3 regions of the Enterobacter cloacae complex sp. ECNIH7 genome follow, and region 2 is predicted to be linked to each of the others. Evidence: predicted binding sites of a transcription regulator. Region 2 holds the regulator's gene; each other region holds the start of a gene.
What was found. Region 2 encodes PurR, which represses purine synthesis genes. Its sites were predicted from a motif close to CANGCAAACGTTTGCNTG; they were not measured.

Region 1 (4,208 bases), 1.2 Mb from region 2:
GACGCCGCACCGCATCGCGAAAATGTACGTCGACGAAATTTTCTCCGGGCTGGATTACGCCAACTTCCCGAAAATCACCGTCATTGAAAACAAGATGAAAGTGGACGAGATGGTGACGGTACGCGATATCACGCTGACCAGCACCTGCGAACACCACTTCGTGACCATCGACGGTAAAGCGACCGTGGCGTATATCCCAAAAGATACGGTGATTGGCCTGTCGAAGATCAACCGCATCGTGCAGTTCTTTGCCCAGCGTCCGCAGGTGCAGGAGCGTCTGACGCAGCAGATCCTGACCGCGCTGCAAACGCTGCTGGGCACCAATAACGTGGCCGTTTCTATCGATGCGGTTCACTACTGCGTGAAGGCGCGCGGCGTGCGTGATGCGACCAGTGCAACGACCACGACGTCGCTGGGCGGCCTGTTTAAATCTAGCCAGAATACCCGCCAGGAGTTCCTGCGCGCCGTACGTCACCACAACTAAGTCTTACAGGGCAGGAACCATGGAGCGAAACGTCACGCTCGATTTTGTTCGCGGCGTCGCCATTCTCGGTATCCTGCTGCTTAATATCAGCGCCTTCGGCCTGCCGAAGGCGGCTTACCTCAATCCTGCCTGGTATGGCGACATCACGCGCAGCGATGCCTGGACCTGGGCTGTCCTCGATCTCTTCGCGCAGGTTAAATTCCTCACGCTGTTTGCCCTGCTGTTTGGTGCAGGTCTGCAACTCCTCCTCAAACGCGGTACGCGCTGGATCCAGTCGCGCCTGACGCTGCTGGTTCTCCTCGGCTTTATCCACGGCCTGTTCTTTTGGGACGGCGATATTCTTCTCGCGTATGGGTTAGTCGGGCTCATCTGCTGGCGTCTGATTCGCGATGCGCACAGCGTAAAAAGCCTGTTTAACACCGGCGTGATGCTCTACGTCATGGGGCTTGGGGTCCTGCTGCTGCTGGGGACGATCTCCGGCGAAGCGACGAACCGTTCCTGGATCCCGGATGCCGCTAACCTGCAGTACGAACAGTACTGGAAGCTGAAGGGCGGTACGGAAGCGATAAGCAACCGCGCGGATATGCTGGGGGATAACCTCCTTGCGCTGGGGGCGCAATACGGCTGGCAGCTGGCGGGCATGATGCTGATGGGCGCGTCACTGATGCGCACCGGCTGGCTGAAAGGGGAGTTCAGCCTGCGTCACTATCGGCGAACGGGTGTCGGGCTGGTGCTGATCGGCGTGCTGATTAACCTCCCGGCGATAATCACGCAGTGGCACATCCACTGGGATTACCGCTGGTGCGCGTTCCTGCTCCAGGTGCCGCGCGAACTGAGCGCGCCGTTCCAGACCATCGGCTACGCGGCGCTGATCTATGGCTTCTGGCCAACGCTTTCCCGCCTGTGGATCGTCAGCGCTATTGCCTGCGTGGGCCGCATGGCGTTGAGCAATTACCTCCTGCAAACGCTTCTCTGCACCACGCTTTTCTATCGATTTGGCCTGTTTATGAAATTCGACCGCCTCACGCTGCTGGCGTTTGTTATTCCGGTCTGGGTGATTAACCTGGCGTTTTCTGTTCTCTGGCTACGCTATTTCCGCCAGGGACCGCTGGAGTGGGTGTGGCGTCAGTTAACCGCACATGCTTCAGGGGTATCATTGAGGAACATATCCAGATAACGATCTGGATCACAATCATTAACAAAACGGATGTAAGCGTTTTCATGAGTGTGAGCTTCTTCACGTAGTCCCCTCTCTCTCGCTGCCAAAATAGCCACCTTGCTAAACACAGGGGGTGTCTGTGAGTTGCTGCAATCCTTTGAAGGATGGTGAATATGATCACCATTCGTGACGTCGCCCGTCAGGCGGGCGTTTCTGTGGCTACCGTCTCACGCGTGCTGAACAATAGCGCGCTGGTCAGCCCTGAAACCCGTGAAATCGTAATGAAAGCCGTGACCCAGCTCGGGTACCGGCCAAATGCCAATGCCCAGGCGCTTGCGACGCAGGTCAGCGACACCATCGGCGTGGTGGTGATGGATGTATCAGACGCTTTTTTCGGCGCGCTGGTCAAAGCGGTCGACGTGGTCGCCCAGCAGCATCAGAAATATGTCCTGATCGGCAATAGCTATCATGAGGCGGAAAAGGAGCGACATGCCATTGAAGTGCTGATCCGCCAGCGCTGTAACGCCTTGATTGTCCACTCAAAAGCTTTGAGCGATGAAGAGCTAACCGGCTTTATGGATCAGATCCCGGGCATGGTGCTGATCAACCGCATCGTCCCCGGCTATGCCCACCGCTGCGTCGGGCTGGATAACGTCAGCGGCGCCATGATGGCGACGAAAATGCTCATCAACAACGGGCATCAGCGGATCGGTTATCTGGCCTCCAGCCATCATATTGAAGATGACGACCTGCGGCGCGAGGGGTGGCAAAACGCCCTGAAAGAGCACGGCATTACGCCGTCAGAAAGCTGGACGGGCACCGGTACGCCGGACATGCAGGGCGGCGAGGCGGCAATGGTGGAGCTGCTGGGCCGCAATCTGCAGCTTACTGCGGTGTTTGCCTATAACGACAGCATGGCGGCAGGCGCCCTGGCGGCGCTGAAAGATAACGGCATTGCGGTGCCACAGCATTTATCACTCATTGGTTTTGATGATATTCCGATTGCCCGTTACACCGACCCGCAGCTGACAACGGTGCGTTACCCCATTGCCTCTATGGCGAAACTGGCGACTGAGCTGGCGTTACAGGGGGCGGCAGGGCTGCTGGATCCGGGCGCAACGCACTGTTTCATGCCGACTTTAGTGCGTCGGCACTCCGTCGCGGCCCGGCAAATTGTGGTTCCGATCACTAACTGATTACATGAGCTGATGTAACCGTTTTCAATCTGTGAGTAAATTCACAGTATCTTAACAAGGCGCTGACTATGATGTCAGCGTTTTAGGGGCTGAAACGCTATGTAACGGTGATTATTCACTTTCACTATAGCGAATGTGCCGCAAACAACGAATAAAACGCATTTCTGGAGCGTTACCGAACACGGAAGATAGAAATTTTATAAGTGAACTTCGGCTGTCAGTAACGTTTTATTAACACCTGCCCGCCGATCGTTATTCACAAGAACTACCCTGCATAAAAAACCGGAGATACCATGAATAAGAAGGTGTTGACCCTGTCTGCCGTAATGGCAAGCATGCTTTTTGGTGCAGCAGCGCACGCTGCGGATACCCGTATTGGTGTGACCATCTATAAATACGACGACAACTTCATGTCTGTTGTGCGTAAAGCGATTGAGAAAGATGCGAAAGCAGCGCCAGACGTTCAGCTGCTGATGAACGACTCCCAGAACGACCAGTCCAAACAGAACGACCAGATCGACGTTCTGCTGGCGAAAGGCGTGAAAGCCCTGGCCATCAACCTGGTTGACCCGGCTGCAGCAGGCACGGTTATTGAAAAAGCGCGCGGCCAGAACGTGCCAATCGTCTTCTTCAACAAAGAACCTTCCCGTAAAGCGCTGGATAGCTACGACAAAGCGTATTACGTCGGTACCGACTCCAAAGAGTCCGGTATTATTCAGGGCGATCTGATCGCGAAACACTGGGCGGCGAACCCGAACTGGGACCTGAATAAAGACGGTCAGATTCAGTTCGTGCTGCTGAAAGGCGAACCAGGCCACCCGGATGCTGAAGCCCGTACCACTTACGTTATCAAAGAGCTGAACGACAAGGGTCTGAAAACCCAGCAGCTGGCGTTAGATACCGCGATGTGGGATACCGCTCAGGCGAAAGATAAGATGGACGCGTGGCTGTCCGGCCCTAACGCGAACAAAATCGAAGTGGTTATCGCGAACAACGATGCGATGGCAATGGGTGCGGTAGAAGCGCTGAAAGCACACAACAAATCCTCCATCCCGGTATTCGGCGTAGATGCACTGCCAGAAGCGCTGGCGCTGGTTAAATCCGGTGCGATGGCCGGTACCGTTCTGAACGATGCCAACAACCAGGCGAAAGCGACCTTCGATCTGGCGAAAAACCTGGCCGATGGCAAAGGCGCGGCTGATGGCACCAGCTGGAAAATTGAAAACAAAATCGTTCGCGTACCTTACGTGGGCGTAGACCAGTCCAACCTGGCTGAGTTTATCGGTAAATAAGTTAGCGGTACTGTCTCCACTGGGCGCAATTCGTTGCGCCCTTTTATAACGCGATATGCGAGGCCAACAAGGTATAA
Region 2 (4,208 bases):
CCGCTATCAACGCCGCATTTGGCAGCTTCGCGGATTTCAAAGCGAAATTTACCGATGCAGCCATCAAGAACTTCGGTTCTGGCTGGACGTGGCTGGTTAAAGAGGCGGATGGCAAACTGGCTATCGTGTCCACCTCTAACGCGGGTACCCCGCTGACTACCAGCGCTAAGCCGCTGATGACAGTGGACGTATGGGAACACGCTTACTACATTGACTACCGCAACGCGCGTCCGAACTACCTGGAGCACTTCTGGGCACTGGTTAACTGGGACTTTGTCGCGAAGAACTTCGCCGCGTAAGAGACACGCAGAAGGGTTCGCCCTTCTGCGTTTTTGGTTTATTCCGCAGCGCAGGCTGCTTCAGGCTGTTTACGACCCGACATCATCACCAGCAGCAGGCCGAGCGCGGCAATAATCGCCCCCATCACCGGCACAAAGCTGTATCCCAGACCACCTGAAATCACGGCCCCACCGGCCGCGGCGCCCAGGGCATTACCCAGGTTAAACGCACCGATATTCACGGAAGATGAAAGTCCCGGCGCCTCGTGCGCGACACGCATCACGCGCATCTGCAGCGGCGGCACCACGGCGAAAGTGGCGGCTCCCCAGACGACCATCGCAATCGCGGCCCCAAACTCATTGCGCGCCAGCCACGGAATGGCAACCATGATGACTATCAGCAGGGTTAAGAAGCCCTTAAGCGTCCCGCTCACGGAACGGTCGGCAAATTTCCCGCCGAGAAAGTTGCCGATCGAGAAGCCCACGCCAATCAGCACCAGCATCGCGGTCACAAAGAGAGGGGTTGCGTGGGTGATGTCATGCAATACAGGTGAAATATAGGTGTAGAGGGTAAACATCGCCCCTGCCCCCAGCACGGTGGTCAGCAGCGCGGAGAGCACCTGCGGGCGCATCAGCACAGCCAGCTCTTTACGCACTTCCGGACGTTCTCCGGCGCTGCCTTTCGGCAGGGAGAAGAACAGCGCCACCATCGCAATCACGCCCAGTCCGGCCGTCGCCAGGAAGGACATTCGCCAGCCAATAACCTCGCCCAGCCAGGTTGCCGCAGGCACCCCGCCGATGTTGGCAATCGTTAGCCCCATAAACATGGTCGCCACGGCGCTCGCCTGCTTGTGTTTTGGCACCACGCTGGCTGCCACGACCGATCCCAACCCAAAGAACGCGCCGTGGTTAAGGCTGGTCAGAATACGCGATAGCATCAGAGTGGTGTAGTCCGGCGAAATGGCCGAAAGCACGTTGCCCAGGGTGAAAATCGCCATCAGGAAAATCAGCGCATTGCGGCGCGCGCGGTGCGAAAGCAGAAGCGTCATCAGCGGCGCACCGACCATCACGCCGATAGCGTAGGCGCTAATTAACATCCCTGCCGCAGGGATAGAGACATCTACGCCCCGGGCAATAACAGGCAGTAACCCCATCGGGGAGAATTCAGTGGTGCCAATCCCAAAAGCGCCAATCGCCAGGGCCAGCAGGGGAAAATTGATTTTCATGCGTCAACTCCGGATGCCGTGTCATTTGGTGACACAGAACAAAGAAGCGGAAAGCATGACATCAATCACAAAAAATGAGAAGTTAACAAAATGGCAAAAGATTTTTGCCAGAGAAGTAACAATCCGGGGAGTCGGGAGGGAGAAGGCTCTCCCTCCGCGTAAATCAGTGCAGCGCAGCCGTCAGACCGGCCGCAACAATCAGAGCCAGCACAACAACGGTGGTGAACAGCGAAAACTTAAGATCGGAACTCATCAATTTTTCTCCTTTTAATCCCCACACGAAAAGTGAGCTTGCTCATTTTTGCACAGATTACGTCAAAAATCTTCCTGGATTTATACTGATAACCACTTTACCTCTTCCCCTTTTCATCAAGATAGGACAAAATTCCACGCTAAATTTATTAGCGTACCGGCCATTGACCCCCTCCTGACGTCCCGTGTCGTTTTCCCGGCGTGCCGCAATTCAACATTGCGAGATAAGGGTGAGAGAAGGCAAACGTTTACCTTCAAGTTTTTCAGGAGCTTAGGATATGGTCTGGAGTGACATTTAATGGCAACAATTAAAGACGTAGCAAAACGCGCAAACGTTTCCACTACAACCGTATCACATGTAATTAACAAAACCCGCTTTGTGGCGGAAGAGACGCGCAACGCCGTCTGGGCAGCGATCAAAGAGCTGCACTATTCGCCAAGTGCGGTTGCGCGCAGCCTCAAGGTTAATCACACCAAGTCCATTGGATTGCTGGCGACCAGCAGTGAAGCGGCCTATTTTGCCGAGATCATTGAAGCGGTCGAAAAGAACTGCTTCCAGAAAGGCTATACCCTGATTCTGGGCAACGCGTGGAACAGCATTGAAAAACAGCGTGCCTACCTGTCGATGATGGCGCAAAAGCGCGTTGATGGCCTGCTGGTAATGTGCTCCGAGTATCCGGAGTCAGTGCTGTCGATGCTGGAAGAGTATCGCCATATTCCAATGGTGGTGATGGACTGGGGCGAAGCGCGCGCAGACTTCACCGATTCTGTTATCGATAACGCCTTTGAAGGCGGCTATATGGCCGGTCGTTATTTGATCGAACGCGGTCACCGCGAGATTGGCGTGATCCCCGGTCCGCTGGAGCGCAACACCGGCGCGGGCCGTCTGGCCGGTTTTATGAAAGCGATGGAAGAAGCGTTGATCAACGTGCCGGAAAACTGGATTGTGCAGGGCGACTTTGAGCCGGAATCGGGCTACCGCGCGATGCAGCAGATCGTCTCCCAGCCGCACCGTCCGACCGCCGTGTTCTGCGGAGGCGACATCATGGCCATGGGCGCGCTCTGCGCTGCCGACGAGCTGGGCCTGCGCGTACCGCAGGATATTTCCGTGATCGGGTATGACAACGTGCGTAACGCGCGCTTCTTCACCCCGGCGCTGACCACCATTCACCAGCCAAAAGACTCGCTGGGCGAAACGGCCTTTAACATGCTGATGGACAGAATCGTCAACAAGCGTGAAGAGTCGCAGTCCATTGAAGTTCACCCGCGTCTTATCGAACGCCGTTCCGTTGCGGATGGTCCGTTCCGCGACTACCGTCGTTAATCGCTTTACGGGGGCCAGCTACGCTGGCTCCCGTAACCATTCCCGGTTCAGCGTTTCGCTGTCTCCCAGATAATCCAGCAGCCAGGCCATCGCAGGCGAGACATCATTTTGCTGCCATGTCAGGCAGCAGGCCGCATCCGGGAACGGATTCTCCAGCGTCAGCTCAACCCACTCTCCGGTATCGATGCGCGGACGCGCGAAATGAACGGGCACCATCGCGACGCACAGCCCGGCGCTGAGGCACGTCGCCGACGATTCCCAGTCAGGGGCCACCACCCGCCGCTGGTTGTCGAGAAGCCAGGTGATACGCTTGGGCAATGAACGGGACGTATCTTCCAGCACCAGCGACGGCCAGTTGCGCAGCGTGTCATCGCTCAGCGGCCCTTCCATCGCCGCCAGCGGATGGTCGCTTGCCACCACGCATTTCCAGCTCAGCATTCCCATATCGCGAAAGGCGTAACGTCCCCCGACCGGGATCGCCTGCGTGGCCCCAATCGCCATCTCTGCCCTGCCGTCCGCCAGCGCATCCCAGACGCCGTTAAACACCTCCTGCGAGACCCGCAGCTCGACGTCAGAAAAATGACGATAGAAATCGACGATCATCTGCCGGGTGCGCTCGGGTTTAACGATGTTGTCCACCGCGATGGAAAGATGTCCCCGCCAGCCGTTAGCGATCTGCTGACACTGTTCGCGGGTGATCTGCATTTTTTTGATAACAGAACGCCCTTCTTTCAAAAACCACGCGCCTGCGGGCGTTAATTCCACATCACGATGCCGCCGTTCAAACAGCGGAACCGCCAGCCACTCCTCAAGCTGACGCACCGTGTAGCTGATTGCCGAAGGGACGCGGTGCAGCTCCTGCGCCGCACCGCTAAAGCTGCCGTTACGCGCAACAGCATCGACCACTTCAAGAGAATAATCTGACCACATTTTCTGCCTGCAAAATTTTTGAATGCACCCGCCAAATATTAGCGTTTCACAAGCGGCTTTGCACTCCCTACACTCAGCGCCAATGTATACCTGCCTCCTCAGGAGAATAAAATAATGCAACCCAGGAACAGTTTTTTAGTCTGGCTCGGCGGCTTGAGCGTGCTGGGCTTTTTGGCCACCGATATGTACCTGCCGGCG
Region 3 (4,208 bases), 2.0 Mb from region 2:
TGCCAATGTAAGACTTATAGCGCTTGTTCAGGCCTGCGATAGCCTTCAGCTCCGCCAGCGCGGCGAATTCCGTGGTGGCTTCCCCCACCTGAGGCGGCGTGGCAAGCTGGATGTCTTTTGGCACAATCTGGCCGATCAGTGCGTTTAATGAATCCGCGCCAACTGTCTTCAGCATCTCCTGCTGTTGCTGAGCATCCGGCCCAATGTGACGTTCAATGAAGGCGCCACGGTTTTCAAGCTGGCTTAAAGTCTGTGTCATGAGCGATGGTTCCTGAAACGTGCAGTGAATTTAAGTTCCCTCTCCCTCTGGGAGAGGGTTAGGGCGAGGGGAAGATGGGCACCCTCGCCCCTGCCCTCTCCCGAAAGGAGAGGGGGATAAACGATTACTCGTCTTCTAACAGTGCTTCGTACGCGGTCGCATCCAGCAGCGCGGCAACCTGAGATTCGTCGCTGGCTTTGATCTTGAAGATCCAGCCGCCTTCATAAGGCTCGCTGTTCACCAGCTCTGGCGAATCGCTCAGCGCGTCGTTGACGGCAACGATTTCGCCGCTCACAGGGGCATAGATGTCAGATGCCGCTTTTACGGACTCCGCCACGGCGCAGTCGTCGCCCGCGCTAACGGTCGTGCCCACGTCAGGCAGGTCAACAAACACCATGTCGCCCAGCAGCTCTTGCGCGTGCTCGGTGATCCCTACGGTGTAAGTGCCGTCCGCCTCTTTGCGCAGCCACTCGTGTTCTTTGCTGTATTTCAGTTCTGCTGGCACATTGCTCATTGAAGTTCTCCTGATAAAAATGATTAGGTGACCGGCTTACCGGCGCGAACAAAAATCGGTTTGGTCACGTTGACCGGCATTTCGCGGTTGCGGATTTGCACCACCGCCGTTTCGCCAATACCCGCCGGCACGCGTGCCAGTGCAATACTGTAGCCCAGCGTAGGGGAGAAGGTACCGCTGGTGATCACGCCTTCGCGAGGATTGCCGTCAGCATCGGTAAAGCGCACCGGCAGTTCACCGCGCAGCACGCCCTTCTCGGTCATCACCAGACCCACCAGCTGTTCAGTGCCCTTCTCGCGCTGCATCTCCAGCGCTTCACGGCCAATAAAGTCACGGTCAGCCGGTTCCCATGCAATGGTCCAGCCCATATTGGCGGCCAGCGGAGAGACGCCTTCGTCCATCTCCTGACCGTAGAGGTTCATCCCCGCTTCCAGACGCAGCGTATCGCGCGCGCCCAGACCCGCAGGCTTCACGCCCGCTTCCACCAGCGCACGCCAGAAATCAGCGGCCTTCTCGTTCGGCATGGCAATTTCGTAGCCCGCTTCACCGGTGTAGCCGGTGGTGGCGATAAACAGATCGCCCGCCTGCACGCCGAAGAACGGCTTCATGCCTTCGGTTGCTTTGCGTTGCTCGTCGTTAAACAGAGACGCGGCTTTCGCCTGCGCGTTCGGCCCCTGTACGGCGATCAGCGACAGGTCGTCACGGACGGTGATGTCGATGGCATAAGGTTCGGCGTGTTGGGTGATCCAGGAGAGGTCTTTTTCGCGGGTGGCGGAGTTGACAACGAGGCGGAAGAAATCTTCAGTGAAGTAGTAGACGATAAGGTCATCAATCACGCCGCCCGAGGCATTCAGCATGCCGGTGTAGAGCGCTTTACCTGGCGTCTTCAGTTTGGCGACGTCATTTGCCAGCAGATAACGCAAAAACTCCCGGGTGCGGCTGCCGCGCAGATCGACAATCGTCATGTGGGACACGTCGAACATACCGGCATCGGTGCGCACCGCGTGGTGCTCATCAATCTGCGAGCCGTAGTGCAGCGGCATCATCCAGCCATGGAAGTCCACCATGCGGGCGCCGCATAACACGTGTTGTTCGTACAAAGGAGTCTGTTGAGCCATCTTGTCCTCGTTGAAAAATTCACCGTGAAACCCGGTGTCGGCCCCGTTACCTGGCGCCGACGCAAACGTTCTCTTTTACCCGAACTTACCACCTAAACCAGCGGTTAACCATAAGGTAAAACGGGTCATCACATTAGCTTATGACCAAAAAACGCTAAAAAGCCTACAGAGTTATTCACTGGAAAAATGCGATTAACCCCGCACAAAATTAACAATGATCTAACAGGATTTAGCACATGGTGATATTTCGTGCGGAAAATCGGGCCGAATTTCCGTAACATAAAATCTCGTAGATTAGATTTTCTAATGCGAAAAATGACGTGAAATTAGAATATTTCAAACGAGGGAATTTCCCCGGCGCAGAGGCCGGGAAAATAAAGTGTGACGGGGATCGAGATTAGCGTAACCAGTCGGGAAGATCGTTAAGACCCATCGCCTGACGGAGGAGTTGAGGTTTGACGCCAGGAAGCGTATCGGCCAGTTTAAGACCAATATCGCGCAGCAGTTTTTTTGCCGGATTCGCGCCGGCAAACAGCTCGCGGAAGCCCTGCATGCCCGCCAGCATCATCGCCGCGCTGTGCTTGCGGCTGCGCTCGTAGCGACGCAGGTACAGATGCTGGCCGATGTCTTTCCCTTCGCGATGCAGGCGACGCAGTTCCTTAACCAGCTCCGCCGCGTCCATAAAGCCAAGGTTGACGCCCTGCCCGGCCAGCGGATGAATGGTATGCGCCGCATCACCGACCAGTGCCAGACGGTGCGCCGCAAACTGACGCGCGTAGCGGCCGGTTAACGGGAACACCTGCCGCGCGCTTTCAAGGGCGCATAAGCCAAGGCGGTTATCAAACGCCATGCACAGCGCCTGGTTAAAGGCCTCCGGCGTCGCCTCGTGCATCTGCTGGGCTTTCTCCGGCACCAGGGACCAGACAATCGAGCACAGGTGCGGATCGGCAAGCGGCAGGAATGCCAGAATGCCGTCGTTGTGAAAAATCTGCCGCGCCACGCCGCCGTGCGGCTCCTCTGTTCGGATCGTTGCCACCAGAGCATGATGACGATAGTCCCAGAAGGTCAGCGGGATATCGGCCTTGTTGCGCAGCCAGGAGTTCGCACCGTCGGCGCCGACTACCAGACGCGCAGTCAGCATGTCGCCGCTTTGTAAGGTGATAAACGCCTCGTTTTCACCCCACGCCACCTGCTGGACCTGCGCAGGCGCAATCAGAGTCACGTCACTGCACTGCTGTGCTTTCTGCCACAGCGCGTGGTGGATCACCGCGTTTTCGATGATATGGCCCAGATGGCTATAGCCCATGCTTTCATCATCAAAAGCAATATGACCAAAGCTGTCTTTATCCCACACTTCCATGCCGTGATAGCAGCTGGCGCGCTGCGCCACAATATCTGCCCAGACGCCAAGGTGCGTCAGCAATTTCTCGCTGGCGGCATTGATCGCCGAGACGCGGAGTTCCGGCGGGGCATCTGGCGCAACGGGCTGAGGCTGCTTTTGCTCCAGCACCGCCACGCGCAGGCCGCTGCCCTGTAAACCACAGGCCAGCGCCAGTCCGACCATACCGCCGCCAACGATGGCGACATCAACATTTTGCACGGTGATAACTCCTTAACGCGCGACCCAACCAAGAGTCCGCTGCGCCAGCACGTCACGTGCCGGAATGAATAATTCCATCGCCATCAGCCCGAGGTTGCGACCCGCAACCAGCGGCGCCCAGCGATTGGCAAAGAGATGGACTAAGCCGTCGGTAACGCCGATTGTCGCCTCTTTATCGGCCTGACGTCGCTTCTGGTAATGGCTTAGCACCGAATAAGCGCCACAGTCTTTTTGTTCGCCCCACGCCTGAGCAAGGGTTTCCGCCAGGCTCATGACATCACGCAGGCCAAGGTTGAACCCTTGTCCGGCAATCGGATGTAATGTCTGCGCGGCGTTGCCGACCAGCGCCACGCGGTGAGAAACAGATTGCGATGCGGTGGTTAACGACAGCGGATAGACCGCACGTTTCCCCGCATGGGTAATACGCCCCAGCCGCCAGCCAAAGGCTTTCTGCAGTTCGGAACAAAAACGTTCGTCGGACCAGGCTTTAACCTCTTCGGCCTTATCCTGCGAATGGCACCAGACCAGCGAACAGCGCCCGTCCGACATCGGCAGCATTGCCAGCGGGCCATGCTGCGTAAAGCGTTCAAACGCCCTGCCGTGGTGTTCTGCTGCGGTAGAGACGTTGGCGATGACCGCCACCTGGCCGTACGGCTGCTGGCGCCACTCCACGCCGCACTGGGCGCCGAGCGATGAGCGCGAGCCGTCCGCGGCGAC

Region 1: a site for PurR is predicted at 1,691-1,708, ahead of galS (HTH-type transcriptional regulator GalS). Genes of this name have one in related genera too.
Region 3: a site for PurR is predicted at 1,950-1,967, ahead of gcvT (glycine cleavage system aminomethyltransferase GcvT). Genes of this name have one in related genera too.

The regions. Positions count from the first base shown of each region.
Region 1 covers NZ_CP017990.1:3,321,109-3,325,316, reverse strand. Annotated here, with positions in the region: gene folE (GTP cyclohydrolase I FolE) at 1-484, shown strand, start outside; gene yeiB (DUF418 domain-containing protein YeiB) at 504-1,661, shown strand; gene galS (HTH-type transcriptional regulator GalS) at 1,817-2,839, shown strand; gene mglB (galactose/glucose ABC transporter substrate-binding protein MglB) at 3,133-4,131, shown strand.
Region 2 covers NZ_CP017990.1:2,155,002-2,159,209, reverse strand. Annotated here, with positions in the region: gene sodB (superoxide dismutase [Fe]) at 1-299, shown strand, start outside; gene WM95_RS10725 (MFS transporter) at 338-1,504, opposite strand; gene cydH (cytochrome bd-I oxidase subunit CydH) at 1,668-1,757, opposite strand; gene purR (HTH-type transcriptional repressor PurR) at 2,055-3,080, shown strand; gene punR (DNA-binding transcriptional activator PunR) at 3,099-4,010, opposite strand; gene punC (purine nucleoside transporter PunC) at 4,125-4,208, shown strand, end outside.
Region 3 covers NZ_CP017990.1:4,122,850-4,127,057, forward strand. Annotated here, with positions in the region: gene gcvP (aminomethyl-transferring glycine dehydrogenase) at 1-259, opposite strand, end outside; gene gcvH (glycine cleavage system protein GcvH) at 384-773, opposite strand; gene gcvT (glycine cleavage system aminomethyltransferase GcvT) at 797-1,891, opposite strand; gene ubiI (FAD-dependent 2-octaprenylphenol hydroxylase) at 2,289-3,491, opposite strand; gene ubiH (2-octaprenyl-6-methoxyphenyl hydroxylase) at 3,504-4,208, opposite strand, start outside.